Regions from separate parts of the Fictibacillus sp. NPDC058756 genome, predicted to be linked through region 1. Evidence: a T-box and tRNA genes for the amino acid it is inferred to sense, from the RefSeq annotation. Region 1 holds a T-box; the other holds one or more tRNA genes.

Region 1 (8,202 bases):
TTTCACACATGCTTTTTGCTGTTCCATACATAAATCTCAAGGCAGTGAATATCCCATTGTCATTCTTCCCATAGTGAAAAGCTACTATAGAATGCTTAAACGCAACCTGATTTATACAGCTATTACGAGAAGTAAAGAATATCTGATTTTATGCGGAGAACAAGAGGCATTCTCTTGGGCGGTACAGCGGTCTGATGAATCAGAAAGATATTCGGGCCTTAAGCTTCGTCTGCAAGAAACCTTACTGGAAAAAGATTTTATGAATGATACACTCTTTAATGAAACAAACTAGAAATGTTCGGAGGATGACGAAAAGCATCTTATCGGACATTTCTTTTTTCATATCTATAGGCAGGACAATACTTCAAATCCAATTATGGCGTATATTTTATAAAGTTTCAGGACACCCTTGTAACAGTAAATTTAAAGGAGAGAAAGCAAGTGGAATGTCCGAACTGCAGCCGTAAAGATATTGGGAAAATCGGGGTGAACCAGTATTATTGCTGGAACTGTTTTATTGAGCTTTCCATTGAAAAAGGAAGACTGTCCCTTCATCAAGTGGAAGAAGACGGCTCTTTAACATCACTCGACGATTTATTTGAAGATCATGACCTGACTTATAGAGAAAGTACTTCGTAAATTTTTTATTACTCTGATGTCGAGGTGATAAAGCATGAATAGGACGATGAGTTCTCTTTTCGCACTTGGTATTGGAGCGGCAACATATGCGATGAGAAACAGAAGGATGTCTAGAATGTCCAGAATGAACATGAATTTTTCGGATATCGGTGATCTTTGGACATCGAGACGTGCAAAGAAAATCCGAAAAAGAATCGCAAAAGCCATTTATTAAATGTATTCCCCGTCTATCTAAGACGGGGTTTTTTAAAAAAGGGTGAGGAAGAATGACAAAGGAAAATCGAATGAAGTGGATTTACCGGCTGGCGCTTCTTTTATTGCTGTTTTTGTGCTTATTCCTTCTCATGAAGTTAGATCCTTTGTACCACCCATTATTAAAGGCGCTGCAAGGTGTATTTTTGCCTTTCTTTCTCGCCGCTCTAATTACATATCTGCTTCATCCGTTAGTAGAGTATGTGCATGAGAAAGGTGTTCCGCGATTTGTTGCAATTTTAACGATATACCTATTGTTCTTTGGAGGGTTAGGCTATACCATTGTTAAAGGTTTTCCTTATTTTGTAGTTCAATTAAAACAGCTGTTAGAAAATGTTCCAGCTCTTGCAAAAGATTATAAAGAACTTTTATACAGAGTTGATCAAGGAACTTCAGCACTTCCCTATTCTGTCCATACTAAAATTGAACAATATATTGTCAAAATGGAAACAAACGCACAGAACATTTTAACGAATGCAATTTTTTCTTTAAGAAAAATTGTAGATTATTTCTTCGTAATTATCGTAGTCCCTTTTTTAGTTTTTTATTTTCTGAACGATTTTGAAAAAATAAAAAAAGCTGTGTGGTATATTACACCACGCAGATTCCGCCATGAAGGAAAGCATTTTATAGAAGATGTAGATAAATCACTGGGAGGCTATATAAGAGGACAGCTGTTTGTAGGGGCTATTCTTGGTGTTGCTGCGATGATTGCCCTTTGGATTGTCGGTATGCCTTATCCGATTTTATTAGGAATTGTGATTGCCGTTACTGATATCATTCCTTATTTTGGTCCGATTTTAGGGGCTATTCCTGTCATTCTTATTGCTTTGACGATCTCTTGGAAGATGGTATGGATAACAGTTGGAATCATGCTTGTATTGCAGTTTATTGAAGGGAACATTCTTGGCCCATTTATTGTGGGTAGAAATCTGCATATCCATCCTGTCTTTATCATCTTTTCGCTCCTTTTAGGCAGTGAACTAGCGGGAGTGCCGGGAATGATCTTAGCTGTTCCGGTATTTAGCGTAATCAAAGTTATTGTCATTCATATTCGGGAACACCGATTAAGACAACATCCGATTGACAAGTCAGAATAAATAAACGTATACTAACGCTAGAAGAACAAAAATCGTTGAAAGAGATAAGTACGTTTTAGTCCTTTCTAAAGAGAGAAACATCCACCGGCTGAAAGGTGTTTCAGAAAGAAGGAAACGGAAAGCTACTCTGGAGTGCAGAAGGAAAATCTGCCGTTAAGCCGCGTTAAGGCTGTAATCAAGGTGACATGCTGCTTGCATGTAACCAGGGTGGTACCGCGTGAATTCAAACTCTCGTCCCTGTTTTTTGGGATGGGAGTTTTTTATTTTATCTAAAGATTTTTATTAAACATTTGTAGTTAATAGGAGCAGTTGATTTCCGCTCCAGGATGCTCGCTTTCCGCGGGGCGTGCGGTGAGCCCCCTAGGCTTATCAAGCCTGTCGTGGTCTCACCTGTCCCGCTAATCCCGCTGGAGTCTCGCACCTTGCGCTCCAATCAACTAGTCAATGAAGCGTACTACACAAAAATGTTTAAAGTATTAATCTTTAACGATTTCTTATTAAGTAAAAAGGAGAATGAAAACAATGAAAACTTTGACTTCAGCTCAAGTCAGACAAATGTTCCTCGATTTTTTCCAAGAGAAAGGTCATCGTGTAGAGCCAAGTGCTTCTCTTGTTCCGCACGAAGACCCAACTTTGCTTTGGATCAACAGTGGGGTAGCTACGCTTAAAAAGTATTTTGACGGCCGTGTAATTCCAGAGAATCCTCGTATTACGAATGCACAAAAATCTATCCGTACAAATGATATTGAGAATGTTGGGATTACTGCAAGACACCATACTTTCTTTGAAATGCTAGGCAACTTCTCAATCGGTGATTATTTTAAAGTGGAAGCAATTCTCTGGGCTTGGGAGTTTTTAACGAGTGAAGAATGGATCGGATTTGATTCAGAAAAACTTTCTGTTACAATCCACCCCGAAGATAATGAAGCTTTTGACATTTGGACAAAACAGGTAGGATTGCCTGAAGAACGAATCATTCGTTTAGAGGGGAACTTCTGGGATATTGGAGAAGGCCCAAGCGGACCGAATACTGAGATCTTTTATGACCGCGGTGAGTCTTATGGAAATGATTCGTCAGATCCTGAATTATATCCTGGCGGTGAGAATGAAAGATACCTTGAAGTATGGAATCTAGTGTTTTCTCAGTTCAACCATAATCCAGACGGCACATATACACCACTGCCTAAGAAGAATATCGATACAGGCATGGGGCTTGAAAGAATGGTATCTGTTATTCAAGATACGAAGACAAATTTTGAAACTGACCTTTTTCTGCCGATCATTAAGGAAACGGAGAAGCTTTCAAATACGTCTTATGGAAACAGTCCTGAAAGTGATACAGCTTTCAAAGTTATCGCAGACCATATTCGTACTGTAAGCTTTGCGATTGGTGATAACGCACTGCCATCTAATGAGGGAAGGGGCTACATCTTAAGACGCTTGATTAGAAGAGCGATCCGTTTTGCTAAAAAGATCAACATCAATAAGCCTTTCATGTATGAATTAGTGCCTACTGTTGCTGATATCATGGATGATTTCTATCCAGAAGTGAAAGAAAAAGTACCTTTTATCCAAAAAGTTGTAAAGACAGAAGAAGAAAGATTCCATGAAACAATTAACGAAGGATTAGCTATCCTAGAAGATGTGATCACTAAAGAAAAATCACAAAACAATAAAATTATTTCAGGTAAAGACGCATTTAAACTGTATGATACATTCGGATTCCCATTTGAATTAACACAAGAGTATGCAGCAGAAAATGGAATGGAAGTTGACCTGGAAGGCTTTGAATCCGAAATGAAAGCTCAGCGTGAACGTGCACGTGCTGCAAGACAAGAAGTGGACAGCATGCAGGTACAAGGCGGCGTTCTTTCAGACATTACTGTAAAAAGTAAGTTTTCAGGTTATGAGTCCTTGAGCGGGGATGCAAGAATTCTTGAAGTTCTGCAAAACGGAGAACGTGTTTCCATGGTATCAGAAGGCGATGAGGCTCAGGTTATTCTTGATGAAACGCCATTCTATGCTGAAAGCGGAGGTCAGATTGCTGACCAAGGAACAATTACAGGAAACAACCTTCAGTTACGAGTAAAAGATGTGCAAAAAGCTCCAAATGGACAAAATCTGCATACAGTAATTATCGAACAAGGTGTTTTGGAAAATAACATGCAAGTCTCTGTACAAGTTGACAGAGAAACACGAGCAAAAGTAGTAAAAAATCATACAGCAACTCATTTGCTTCATCAGGCTTTAAAAGATGTTCTAGGCACACACGTTAATCAGGCGGGCTCACTTGTTCAAGAGGGCAGACTGCGATTTGACTTTACGCATTTTGGAAGCATCACTGCCGAAGAACTTGAGAAAATTGAAGAGATTGTAAACGAAAAAGTATGGGCAAACATCCCTGTTGAAAAAATGGTAAAAAATATTGCAGAAGCAAAAGCTATGGGAGCTATGGCTCTTTTCGGTGAAAAATATGGTGAGACAGTCCGTGTAGTTAAAGTTGGAGATTACAGCCTGGAATTATGCGGCGGATGTCATGTAAACAATACGGCTGAGATCGGATTGTTTAAAATCGTATCAGAATCAGGAATTGGTGCTGGTACAAGACGTATTGAAGCTGTTACTGGTGAAGCAGCTTACCGATTAATGAATGGTCAAGTTCAGCTGTTAAAAGATACTGCTGCAAAATTAAAAACTAATCTTAAAGATGTTCCTCAGCGTATCGATGCACTGAACGATCAAATCCGTGAGCTGCAAAAAGAAAAGGAATCATTAGCTTCTAAACTTGGAAATCTGGAAGCCGGAAGTCTTGTTGACGAAGTACAAACGATTAACGGAGTATCTGTTATCGCTAAAAAAGTAAATGCTTCTGATATGAACGGCCTGCGTGCAATCGTAGACGACTTAAAGAACAAGCTTCAGAGCGGGATTGTTATTTTAGGTGCTGAAAGCCAAGGGAAAGTAAACATTGTTGCAGGTGTTACAAAGGATTTAGTGTCAAAAGGATACCATGCAGGCACCCTTGTTAAAGAAGTTGCGGTTCGCTGCGGCGGAGGCGGCGGAGGCCGCCCTGACATGGCTCAGGCAGGCGGGAAAGACCCTGAAAAGTTAGAAGAAGGCATAGATTCTGCAGTTGAATTGATTAAAACGGTTTCCTAAGCGTTCGTCTATCATGTACAATAGAGAAAATAACTAATTTGTCCCTTAAGGGAGATCTTCAGAAAGAGGTGTTCGCAAGTGAGTTCAATGGACAAGACGATGAAGTTTAATTTCAACGAGGATGATGCTTATAAGACGAATGTTGAAACTGTCCTGTTTTCTGTTTATGACGCCCTGCAGGATAAAGGCTACAACCCGATCAACCAGATTGTTGGTTATTTGCTCTCAGGTGACCCGGCATATATTCCGCGCCATAATGATGCGAGAAGTATGATTCGTAAGCTTGAGCGGGACGAGCTTATCGAAGAGCTCGTAAAATCATACCTTTTAAATCAAAAAGAAGGAAGCCGTTAATGACAAGAATACTCGGATTGGACGTCGGGACAAAAACGATTGGTGTTGCCGTATCTGACTTACTCGGCTGGACAGCACAAGGCGTTGAAACAATTAGACGGCGTCCTAACCATCCTGAAGAAGATTTCAACAGAATTAAAGAGCTGATTTCTCAATATGAAATCGGAGAGGTTGTTGTCGGCCTGCCTAAGAATATGAACGGGTCGATCGGTCCGAGCGGTGAGGCTTGTCAAAACTTTGCAAAAGAACTTGAAAGTCTTACTGGCCTTTCGGTTATCCTATGGGATGAGAGGCTGACTACAATGGCAGCTGAACGTACACTTATATCCGCCGATGTAAGCAGAAAAAAACGCAAACAGGTTATTGATAAACTTGCTGCTGTAATTATTCTGCAAGGGTATATGGACAGCCAAAAAAATAAAAATTGAGGTGAGCCTATTATGGCAAAAGAAGAACGCGAGCGCATTATAATTCCAGATGAGAATGGTGACGAAAATCTATTTGAAGTTTTATTCAAATTCGATGTTGACCAGACTGGAAAATCATACATGGTAACTATACCTATAGCTGATTCAGAAGATGACGATACGGATGAAGTAGAAGTATTCCCTTTCCGCTATGAAGAAAAGGGAGAAGCAGATGATGATCTTGCTTTGTTCCCTCTTGAAACAGATGAAGAGTGGGATATGATCGAGGAAATGTTAAATACATTCCAAGATGATGAGTACGAAACTGAATAATCTTAATGGGGCTGCCTTACTTTAGGCAGCCTCTTTTTTTTAAAAGGCTCTTTTCTAAAAGATTGTTGCTTTTAAGTAATTTTGTTCATTTCCTTCACTGACAAGTTGATTGGAGTGGAAGGTGCGAGACTCCTCGAAAATGAAAATCACATTTTCTTCGTGCGATGTAACGCTGTCGAAGCCTTCCTTGTCCTGCGGGACGAGCGGTCAGGTGAGACCACTCAAAGGCGCAAAGCGGCGAGGGGGCTCAACGCACGCCCCGCGGAAAGCGAAGCAACCTAGAATGGAAATCAACTACTTTCAAGAATATCCTCTAATGTCGAACCATGTCTGTAAATGCAAACTTGTGGATAAAAGGGCAAAACTTTTTGATTACGGTACAAATCTTGTGGAATCAACCCTGTATTTTGTGGATTCACGACTAAAACTTTTGGATTAGTTTCTCGCAGCATAGCCAAAAACTGTTTCATTATGGTTAAAACTGTTAAAAATGTAAGGATTACTCTTGAGGGAGTCATCCTTTTTTGTTATTACTGCTAATCTCGACAATTTCTGCTAGCAAAAGTATAATTAAACAGATGGAAGGGGGAAAAGGGATGATACAACTCCAGTCTTCTGGGAATTACATAGAAAATAAGAAAAAGAAACGCACAAAATCCATCATATTCACGATAATTGCTTTGTTTTTAGCAGTAATGGTTCTTGTTGCTGGCATACTATATTTTTATTTCAATAAAAATATCGGAGCATTTGATTCAACAAATCAAGAAAATTTTACTGTTGAGATTCCGATCGGCTCTTCAACAGCGAATATCGGAAAAGAGCTTGAAGATAAAGGGATCATTAACAGCGGTCAATTCTTCAAACTTTATACGCGAGTTAAGGGAGAAGGAGATTTTCAAGCAGGAGTTTATCAATTATCTCCATCCATGAACCTTACCGAAATTATCGCAGCTCTTAAAGAGGGAAAACTATTTAAAAAACCAGAACTGACTTTAACAATTCCAGAAGGGTTTAATGTTCCTCAAATTGCTGGAGAGATCAGTGTGAGTACTGGTTATGAAAAAGAAGAAATATTAAAAGTGATGACCGATAAGGCATTTCTAAAAGAGCTTCAAAACAAATATAAGAATATACCTGATGATATTTACAAAGAAGGTCTTTATTATCCGCTTGAAGGATTTTTATTTCCTGCGACATATGAATTTGATAAAAAGAAGCCTAAGCTAAAAGAGATTGTGGGGAAAATGGTAGAACAGTCCTCAACTGTAATTGCCAAATATGAGAATGACATAAAAAAGAGCGGATATACAATGTTCGAGATGATCACCTTAGCCTCTTTGATTGAAGAAGAGTCTCAGCGTGAAGAGGATCGAAAAAAAATCTCTGGCGTTTTTTATAATAGACTTGAACAAGACATGAAATTGGATTCAGATCCAACTGTTAAATATGCTAGAAAAGATTTTGATGTACAAGTGTTATATGAGCATTTAGAAGTTGATTCTCCTTATAATACGTATCGCTACAAAGGGATTCCAATCGGTCCTATCGCATCTCCAGGGGAAAAATCTATTGAAGCTGCACTAAAACCAGTAAAGATGGAAGAACTATTCTTCTATGCAAGACCGAACGGAGAAGTAATATATACGAAGACACTGCAAGAACATAATGCCGTATACAAGAAGTACAGAGATGAATGGAAAGTATGGCAAGAGCAGCAATAATATTTTCTGAGGATACTATCTTATAGTGTCCTTTTTTTAATAACAATCCGCACAACGAATATAAATTCATAATAGGTTGAAATATAGAGGACTCTCGCCTTCATAAAAAGATTATGTTACAATATACCGGTTAGTGTGAAGGAGGCGTGTTACTTTGGTCTCAAATAGAGTAAACCAATATATTGAAAATTTAATTCCTGCACGCTCTGAATCTATTTTGAAAATGGAGCAGTA
Region 2 (8,202 bases), 330 kb from region 1:
AATGAAGTTGTTCCTTCTGCAGGCAAGACTTCAGCCATAATTGACAAAGCTTCCTCTGTTCCATCCATGACATCTGCACCTGACGCTCCATGAATATGAAGGTCAATCATACCCGGAACCATAATCGAACCTGAAGGCATCTCATAAGTTTCTGCTTCTTCATCATCTGTTAGTGGATTCAATCCGCCAACGTATTCAATTTTTCCGTTTTTTATAAAAAGATAGCCATTTTTAACAAGAGATCCGTTCTCATCTATATAATCACCATGCAATAATACTCCCGGCTTCATGTCCACTCCCCTTTATAACTTTATGCCAAGCGTATCATTGTTATGACTAGTTGTCTATACCAGTCAGAAAATTCAAATAAAAAAGCTAAGGCCAAGTGTTCAGCCTTAGCTCCAGTACATTAATAAAGCAAATAGTTCTTTCTTGTTTCTTTAAATTTATTCAATTCATCTTGATAGCGGTTTACGATCTCCTCTACAGAACTTCCAGATTCAATAGCGTCTCTTACCCATCCATTTCCGATTAATAAATCAAAGAAAGATTTACCTGCACTGTCTTCAGCACGGAAAGCAAAATCTTGAGGATACATGTCATGAATCGTTTTCACTAATGTAATACCAGTAAGCACTGGCTGGAATAATTTTTCATCAGTTACGTGTATTTCAACCCCATGCGATAGTTTGCTTACATGCTTTGAAAATGATGGTATGAAAGATGCGGAACGGAACTTCACTCCTGGAAGTGCTTGTTCGTTTAATGCTTCAGCAAGATCATCCCCATTTATAAAAGGAGCTCCGATCAACTCAAAAGGTTTCGTAGTTCCTCTTCCTTCTGAAACATTAGTCCCTTCAATTAAGGCTGCACCAGGATAAGTGATAGCTGTATCCTTTGTAGGCATATTTGGAGAAGGAAGCACCCATTCGAGTCCACTGTCCTCATATGTCCAAGATCTCTTCCAGCCTTTCATTTCAACAACTTCCAAATCAGCACCGATATTGAATTCTTCATTAAAGAGTTTCGCAAGTTCACCAACCGTCATCCCGTGTCTTAATGGGATCGGGTAGAGACCAACAAACGATGAATAAGATGGATCCAATACTGGCCCTTCTACTTGTTCTCCGCCAAGCGGATTAGGTCTGTCTAATACAACAAATGGAATATTGTTTTCCTTAGCGGCTTCCATCGCATAGGCCATCGTATAGATGTATGTGTAGAATCGAGTCCCTACATCCTGAATATCAAAGACCAATACATCAATGCCTTCAAGCATTTCAGGAGTTGGCTTTTTTGTTTTCCCATATAAGCTATATACAGGAAGTCCTGTTTTAGGATCTGTATAAAACTCAACGTACTGACCCGCCTGGGCACTTCCTCTTACTCCATGTTCGGGACCGTATAATGCCTTTAATTCGATGTCCGGGTGATTGTACAGCACATCAACTATACTGTTCAATTCACGGTCAACACCTGTTGGATTTGTGATCAAGCCCACATTTTTACCTTCTAATAAAGAAACCTGATCACTCATCAGCATCTCTAGACCAGTCTTGAAATTTTGTCTATGCTGAAAGCTTTCACCCTTTGTTGCGTTCAAAATTTGTGTACCAGGGAGCATAATTAAAACCAGAGCCAAAACTGTTAAAAATAATCCCCATTTTTTCATCTCGACATTCCTCCTCTATTAATAACTTAAACCGTGTCCAAATGGATAAAGTACAGTATCAGCATCTCTATAAATCGTTACTGGAAGCTTTCCTGATGGGTTATTTAGACCAAAGATCGTTTCTGCCGCAGCTTTGAAACTTGCATCTCTAAAACCGTACTGAGTGATATAAGCAGTAACTTCCGGAAAAGCCATAATGTCATATGGATTTCTAATTCCTACAGCAACAGTCTTATCAGGCGCAGCCTGAATAACTTGATTTACCATCTGCATTTGAGGAGACGATGGCGAACGACCAGATACATTGAATGTGTACGTTCCGAGCACTACTAGATCTGCATTTCTTACCTTAGTTAATTGCGCTTCACTTAGAGGCTGTGTTGATTTAATCAATTCAACTGACGAGTGATGAGCAGCTAGAGCTTTCTGCAGATTTTCACTATATGTGTTTCCAATAACTACAACAGAGTCTAGGTTATTTTTATCAGTAGGCAACAAGCCATTGTTTTGTACTAAAGTAATCGATTTGCGGGCAACTTCTAGTTCTGTTTCTTTATGAGTGATGTTTCCAACCACTTCTTCTGCATGTTCAATCTTTTCCTCCACTGGAGTCTCAGTTACTTGTTTGAAAATTCCGCGCTTAGCTTTTAATGTCAGCAGCCGTTCAACAGACTGATTTAACCTTTCTTCAGTAATTTCACCTTTTTCAACTGCTTCATATAATCCGTTAGCCACTTCTTCTAAGCCTACCGGCATTAAAATAATATCTGTACCAGCATTGACCGCTCGTATTACAGCATCTACAGGACCAAAGTGATCGGCAATTGCTTTCATATTTAGTGCATCAGTAGATATGACACCATCAAATCCCATTTCATTTCTCATTAAGTTTGTTAGCACTTCGTATGACAATGTTGCAGGCAGCGCTATTTCTGTACCGTCCTTTTTTGAAATAACTGTTGTCGGATCAATCTTAGGGAAAGTGACATGTGCAGTCATTATTGCATCTATCCCTTCATCCATTGCCTGCTGAAAAGGATAAAGTTCTACTTCTAAAAGACGCTCTTTATCATGCGGGACAGAAGGAAGTCCTAAATGTGAATCAGTTGCAGTATCTCCGTGACCTGGAAAGTGCTTAGCAGTTGCAGCCATGCCTGAATTTTGCAGTCCTTTTGTGTAAGCTGTTCCTAAGTCAGCAACTAGCTGTGGATCTTCACCAAACGAACGAACTCCAATAACTGGGTTATCAGGATTGTTATTCACATCTAAGACAGGCGCTAAATTCATGTTTATTCCTAAAGAATGAAGCTCTGATCCGATTGCATGTCCGACAGATTCTGCCAGTTCTGTTGATCTTGTTGCACCAAGCGCCATATTTCCTGGGAAATCGGTACCACTCTGCAAACGTGTCACAATTCCTCCTTCTTGGTCGATTGAAAGGAGTAAGCCATAATCTTCATTTGCCTTTTTATATTCATCAACAAGTCTTACTGTTTGTTCAGTTGTTACAACATTTTCACGAAACAGGATGACTCCGCCAAGATTATATTTCTTAACTAGCTCTTTAATTTCATCATTCATTTCTGTAACAGGCTGTCCATTCCAGTTACGGAAATCTGGCATTAACATCTGGCCAACTTTTTCTTTCACTGACATGGAACTTACAGCATTTGAAATGATGTCATATTTATGCCCTTTTTGTTTGTCAAAATTTGCTTCACCATGTTTAACATGTATACCGATTCTGTCGTATGATTTTCCATTTGTAACAAAAATAAATGTTTTTCCGCTCTGGCCGCTTAATGTAACGACACCTTCATTTGAAACGGATGCGACATTTTTATTCAAGGATCCCCATTTAAGATTGTCTTTCACTTCAACATATTTACCATTCTCATAAGCTAATAAAGCTGAAAGATCAAAGGTTTCCCCCTTGATTTCATCATTTAGCTGTGGAATATTCTGTGCAATGATTAAATGCCCGTCAGTACCTTGTTCCGCAGAAACAGAATCACTCTTTCCCATTCCACTGAATAATGGAATGATCAATACAGCAACTAAAATTAAAAAACGGATCATTTTAAATGCATTCAATTTTCTAGCCTCCTCTTTTTTGGTAACGCTTTCTTTCTTTGACACTTTTCGGTAGAAAAAAGGAGGTTCCTGTCACATGATGTTAAAACAGAACTTAAGTCCTCTGCAGTACTAGGACTAGTTGTCTATACCAATTTTAATTACTGTTTTTTACAGGTAAGAAAGCCTCATGTAAAAAAGCTTTATCCTTTTTGGACAAAGCTTATTGATCATATCTTTAATTTATTGTTAGAAAAGAGAATATATTTATGCAAAATTAGCCAAAAAAGCTTGCGGCTTATTTTCTAAGAATATATAATTCAATTTGTCAGGACAGAAATGGGGGCTTAGCTCAGCTGGGAGAGCGTTTGGCTGGCAGCCAAAAGGTCAGCGGTTCGATCCCGCTAGTCTCCACCATACATAACGATAAAAACCCTTGAGTAATCAAGGGTTTTGTTTTTTTATAAATGGCAAATTTTTATCAAATAAAATTGATTAAACGTAAAGGTTCACATTTGGTTCACCTTTAGTTAACTAAAGGGGAAAATAGGATGCTTATTATATGAAAATCGTCTTGTCTTTCATACAGGGTATATTTGCAGTAATTCCGGTTATAAATTGTAAAAAGCACCTCAATTATCTGCTCTGGCTTGCGAATAATCGAGGTGCTTTTTTGTATTCTTTATTTACATTACTTTACTACACTTCGTGAGATAGCTGCACAAGGATAATTATGGTTGGTGTTATAATATGTTCCATCCAGGTTTATTTTAAACAAGAATAAATAATTTCATTTTTTACTTAGAGTTAACAATAAGTAACCATGCTCTTTTTTCCACAAACGCACCCGATTGTCGAATAGTTGTAAATCCGAGGGGAATTTATTTTGAACCTTTTTCTCTTAGAAATAAAGCTACCTGGTCATTTCCGTATTGCTCTGCATACGAAAGAGCAGTATTTCCTTCATCTTCCTCAATATTGACGTCTGCACCATTTTCCACTAAATACTTTACTGTTTCTAAGTGCCCGTAAATGCTAGCTATTATCAATGGAGTAGTTCCATAGTTTGACTTAATATCAATTTCAGCACCATTATTTATTAAAAATTCCACTAGATCTTTATGCCCCTCAGAAGCTGCTTGATACAAAGGGGAAAAACCGTTATTATCCCTAGCATTAATGTTAGCTCTCATTGATAAAAGAAATTGAATAATCTCTATATGGCATTCTTGTGTTGCCCAATGGAGTGGAGTCCACCCCTCATCGTCATTGGTATTTGCATCCGATTCACTTCGTATTAACTGATTCACTTTTCTAAATTGACCTTCGTAAATGGCTCTGACCCATTCTTCTCTATATCTCTTTTTTAGTTTGTTTCTAATTCTCTTTTTCACAGATTATCCCCTTAATTGGATTTAATAAGATCTGATTCAACAATTATTGTTCAATAAAAAAGTGCACTTCTCCTTCTTGAAGAATTGCACGCTTTTGTTGAAGAAAATAACTACCTAAAAAAATACTTGGTTAAAGTCTTATTTTGTTTGCTTGTCTCATATATATCTAAAGAAATCTTATAAGGATATATTTTATGGAAAACTTATTTTTTACACGATTATTGCAATAGACCATCATACAGGAGGGCATTCCATTGGTTAGCAAATTAAAATTTAGTTTAATATTGATCTATGCATTATTCGTTACTGCAATTTCATCAGGGTTTTGGCAATTTCTAATTCAATATGAACTTGCTCCAATATATTTAACAACTAATTGATGCAATTCGATTTGCAGTGCTTTAATCAATCTTGCTGTTCAGATTTTTTTATTGGCATTTTAGTTATTACTATTGGCTTATCAAGCTCTGCATTCGGCAATGGCTGTGGTTCACGTTTATTTGGCATAGTTTGAACATTTTTTGCAGTCGGCGGCAATGGCTCTTCAATAGAATCTCTTATAATGACTTGACGTTGAGGAATATTTGCTTTGGTAATCTCCCTTTTTAAACCAGTATTACTATTGGGCAGGTAACATATTAAGCCGATTATTGAAGTTACACTTAGTGCTAATCCGACAATTACTTTAGTATTAAATTTCATTATCAGACCTCCTTAATACAAATATCACCACGTTTTTAAATATCTATGCTTATTCCACAAGCCTGTCCATTTGTTCATAAGTTCTTTAACAAAATGCACTCCTCCTTTTTGAAGAAATGCACCCTTTATTTGTACAATTAAGATTGCTTAGTTTTTTTTGTGTTATAAGCAAGAGTAAAAGGAATCAATGGCAAGAGGACAAGTATTCTAAACCAATTCTCAGCACCACCAAAATATAAAGATGGTAATAAAAGTGCAATTCCACTAATTAATAGTGCTATCCAAGTTTTTTTCCAGAGCCCCCAAATCAATAGAAGCAATGCAACTCCAATTAATAGCCAAAAAATGAGACCCACCCAATAAAAGCCCACTTGTTCCATTTGTTCCATTTATTCACCCCATTTAACTATTTACTGTATATCAATAAATTATATGTACTTATTCAACAATCCTGCACGTTTGTTCAATAAGTTCCATAAAAAAGTGCACTCTCCTTCCGAAGAAATGCATCCTTTTGTGGAAGATACTAAAAATGATATCTTTACGAGAGGTTTACTGATTCAAAATGTTCTACTATTGGAAATGGATCATAAAAATGATGAAGCTGTTCTTTCCACGTTTGGTATTCTACTGATTGTCTAAAACCTACTGTATGATCTTCTAAACTTTCCCATTTAACTAAAAGTAAATACTTCCCTTTTACCTCCATACATCGTTGTAATTCGTGAGATATGTAGCCTTTCATTGATGAAATAATCTTTGAAGCATTATAAAAGGCTTCTTCATATTCCCCTTCCATTCCTTGTTTAACTTGTAGCATAACAGCTTCCAATATCATGTAATCACTCCTTATTTAAAGTATAACAACAATAAATTCGAATATTGCAAGTATAATTACATTAACTTGCCCCAACATAAAAAAGGCATATTTCTTACAGAAAAGCACCCGATTGTGGAATAACTCATTAGCTCCTATTAGCTAGTTTAGGTGAAGAAATCGCTTTTACAAGTACCCTGTACAATGGCTAGTGTTTCGAGAATAGATACTAGAATTATTAGAATTCCTAAGGCAAATGCTCCTCCTTCAATTGAAAAAAGTGAAATTAACTTTGAGAAAAATGACTCCTCTTTTGTATTTAAATATAAAAAATAACCTCCCAACACTATAAAAAACACCCCTATAAAGAAACCAACAAAGTTACACATTGATAAACCTCCAAAAATCACTCATATTTTGTCTTAGTAAGAATACTAGAACCTGTTTATCCCACATACACCTGCCCTTTAATTCAATAAGAAAAAGCCATTCTCCTTCCTGGAGAATAGCACCCGATTGCTTAATAAGGAGTTCAATTGATATTAGATTATTTTATGTAAGGTTAGCCACTTCTCAAATCGTTTAACTCCGATATCATAATTAAGTTCCTTGTCGTGGATTGAAAAAATTCTTGTTCCATTTCCCAATAATGTTAATTCATTTTCTTGGGTAGTATTTTTGATCCCATAATGTTTAAAATCAAAGAAGATATCCCATATATCCTCTGATAGTCTCTTGTAAGCAATAGACTCATAATCGCAATTATTTTCATAATAACCTAAATGCAGATGATATTTATCGTCATACAATTTATCCATTTTGTACCCCTTTAATTAAATTATTTGTCCTACTAAAGCTCCTGATTGCTGAAAAAGAACTATTCATTTATTCTCCGTTACTGACTCATGAAAGAGAATCTTTAGTTTTTGATGGCTTTTAATTTTTCAATATGCTGTTGATTTTTCCCATGTGTAATCTATATATACCAGCCAGCATCAATGTAGACATTCCATTGATTCAATGATCATCTTCTTAAGAAAAAGCACATTCCATGATAGGAATGTGCTCGATACTCTTATTTTGGTATTTTTTTATACTCCACCCATTCTGTTCATGTTGGGACCGCCGGTTTTTTGTAAAACCTTTAAGCCAGATCCGATATCAGATGCCAAGATATAGTTCTGGTCCACAAAAACTCCCCATATGTTTGCTTTGCTTGGGATATACATACCTGTCTGTTGTGGTGAAGATGGGTCGGTGATATCGACCGTTCTGACTCCGCCAGAATAATGTGAAAGGTATAATGTATTCCCGTGCACTTTTGGATCATGGACAGTAGCCCCATTAGGGATCGTTTCGGTAAATTCTGTCCTAAATGTACTTAGTAGCTCAGGATTAGTTTTATCTTTAATATCATAGATCATCGTATAGCCATAAGCAGATTCGAATCCCTCTCTTGTTGGGCCGAATACTTCTCTTGTCTCAACCAGTACAGTTCCGCCTTTTGCAAGATCCATGGAATGTGCCGCTCCTTGGACATCTGA

Evidence for each region. A T-box is a leader RNA that pairs with one kind of tRNA and senses whether it is charged. The one in region 1 lies ahead of alaS (alanine--tRNA ligase), so its partner is inferred to be a tRNA-Ala.
Region 2: it encodes a tRNA-Ala, which carries the amino acid that the T-box ahead of alaS (alanine--tRNA ligase) is inferred to sense. The anticodon was not compared.

Annotation. Positions count from the first base shown of each region.
Region 1 is NZ_JBHYPU010000001.1:1,328,926-1,337,127, forward strand. Features, by position in the region: gene recD2 (SF1B family DNA helicase RecD2) at 1-292, shown strand, start outside; gene ACFW35_RS06570 (hypothetical protein) at 442-639, shown strand; gene ACFW35_RS06575 (YrzQ family protein) at 674-853, shown strand; gene ACFW35_RS06580 (AI-2E family transporter) at 906-1,991, shown strand; T-box leader at 2,018-2,233, shown strand; gene alaS (alanine--tRNA ligase) at 2,514-5,150, shown strand; gene ACFW35_RS06590 (IreB family regulatory phosphoprotein) at 5,229-5,504, shown strand; gene ruvX (Holliday junction resolvase RuvX) at 5,504-5,932, shown strand; gene ACFW35_RS06600 (DUF1292 domain-containing protein) at 5,945-6,244, shown strand; gene mltG (endolytic transglycosylase MltG) at 6,841-7,968, shown strand; gene ACFW35_RS06610 (O-methyltransferase) at 8,123-8,202, shown strand, end outside.
Region 2 is NZ_JBHYPU010000001.1:1,000,513-1,008,714, reverse strand. Features, by position in the region: gene nagA (N-acetylglucosamine-6-phosphate deacetylase) at 1-290, opposite strand, end outside; gene ACFW35_RS05030 (exo-beta-N-acetylmuramidase NamZ family protein) at 410-1,672, opposite strand; gene nagZ (beta-N-acetylhexosaminidase) at 1,691-3,751, opposite strand; tRNA gene ACFW35_RS05020 (tRNA-Ala) at 4,087-4,162, shown strand; gene ACFW35_RS05015 (ankyrin repeat domain-containing protein) at 4,627-5,139, opposite strand; gene ACFW35_RS05010 (hypothetical protein) at 5,545-5,841, opposite strand; gene ACFW35_RS05005 (hypothetical protein) at 5,979-6,230, opposite strand; gene ACFW35_RS05000 (antibiotic biosynthesis monooxygenase family protein) at 6,383-6,679, opposite strand; gene ACFW35_RS04995 (DUF3986 family protein) at 7,201-7,476, opposite strand; gene ACFW35_RS04990 (LVIVD repeat-containing protein) at 7,750-8,202, opposite strand, start outside.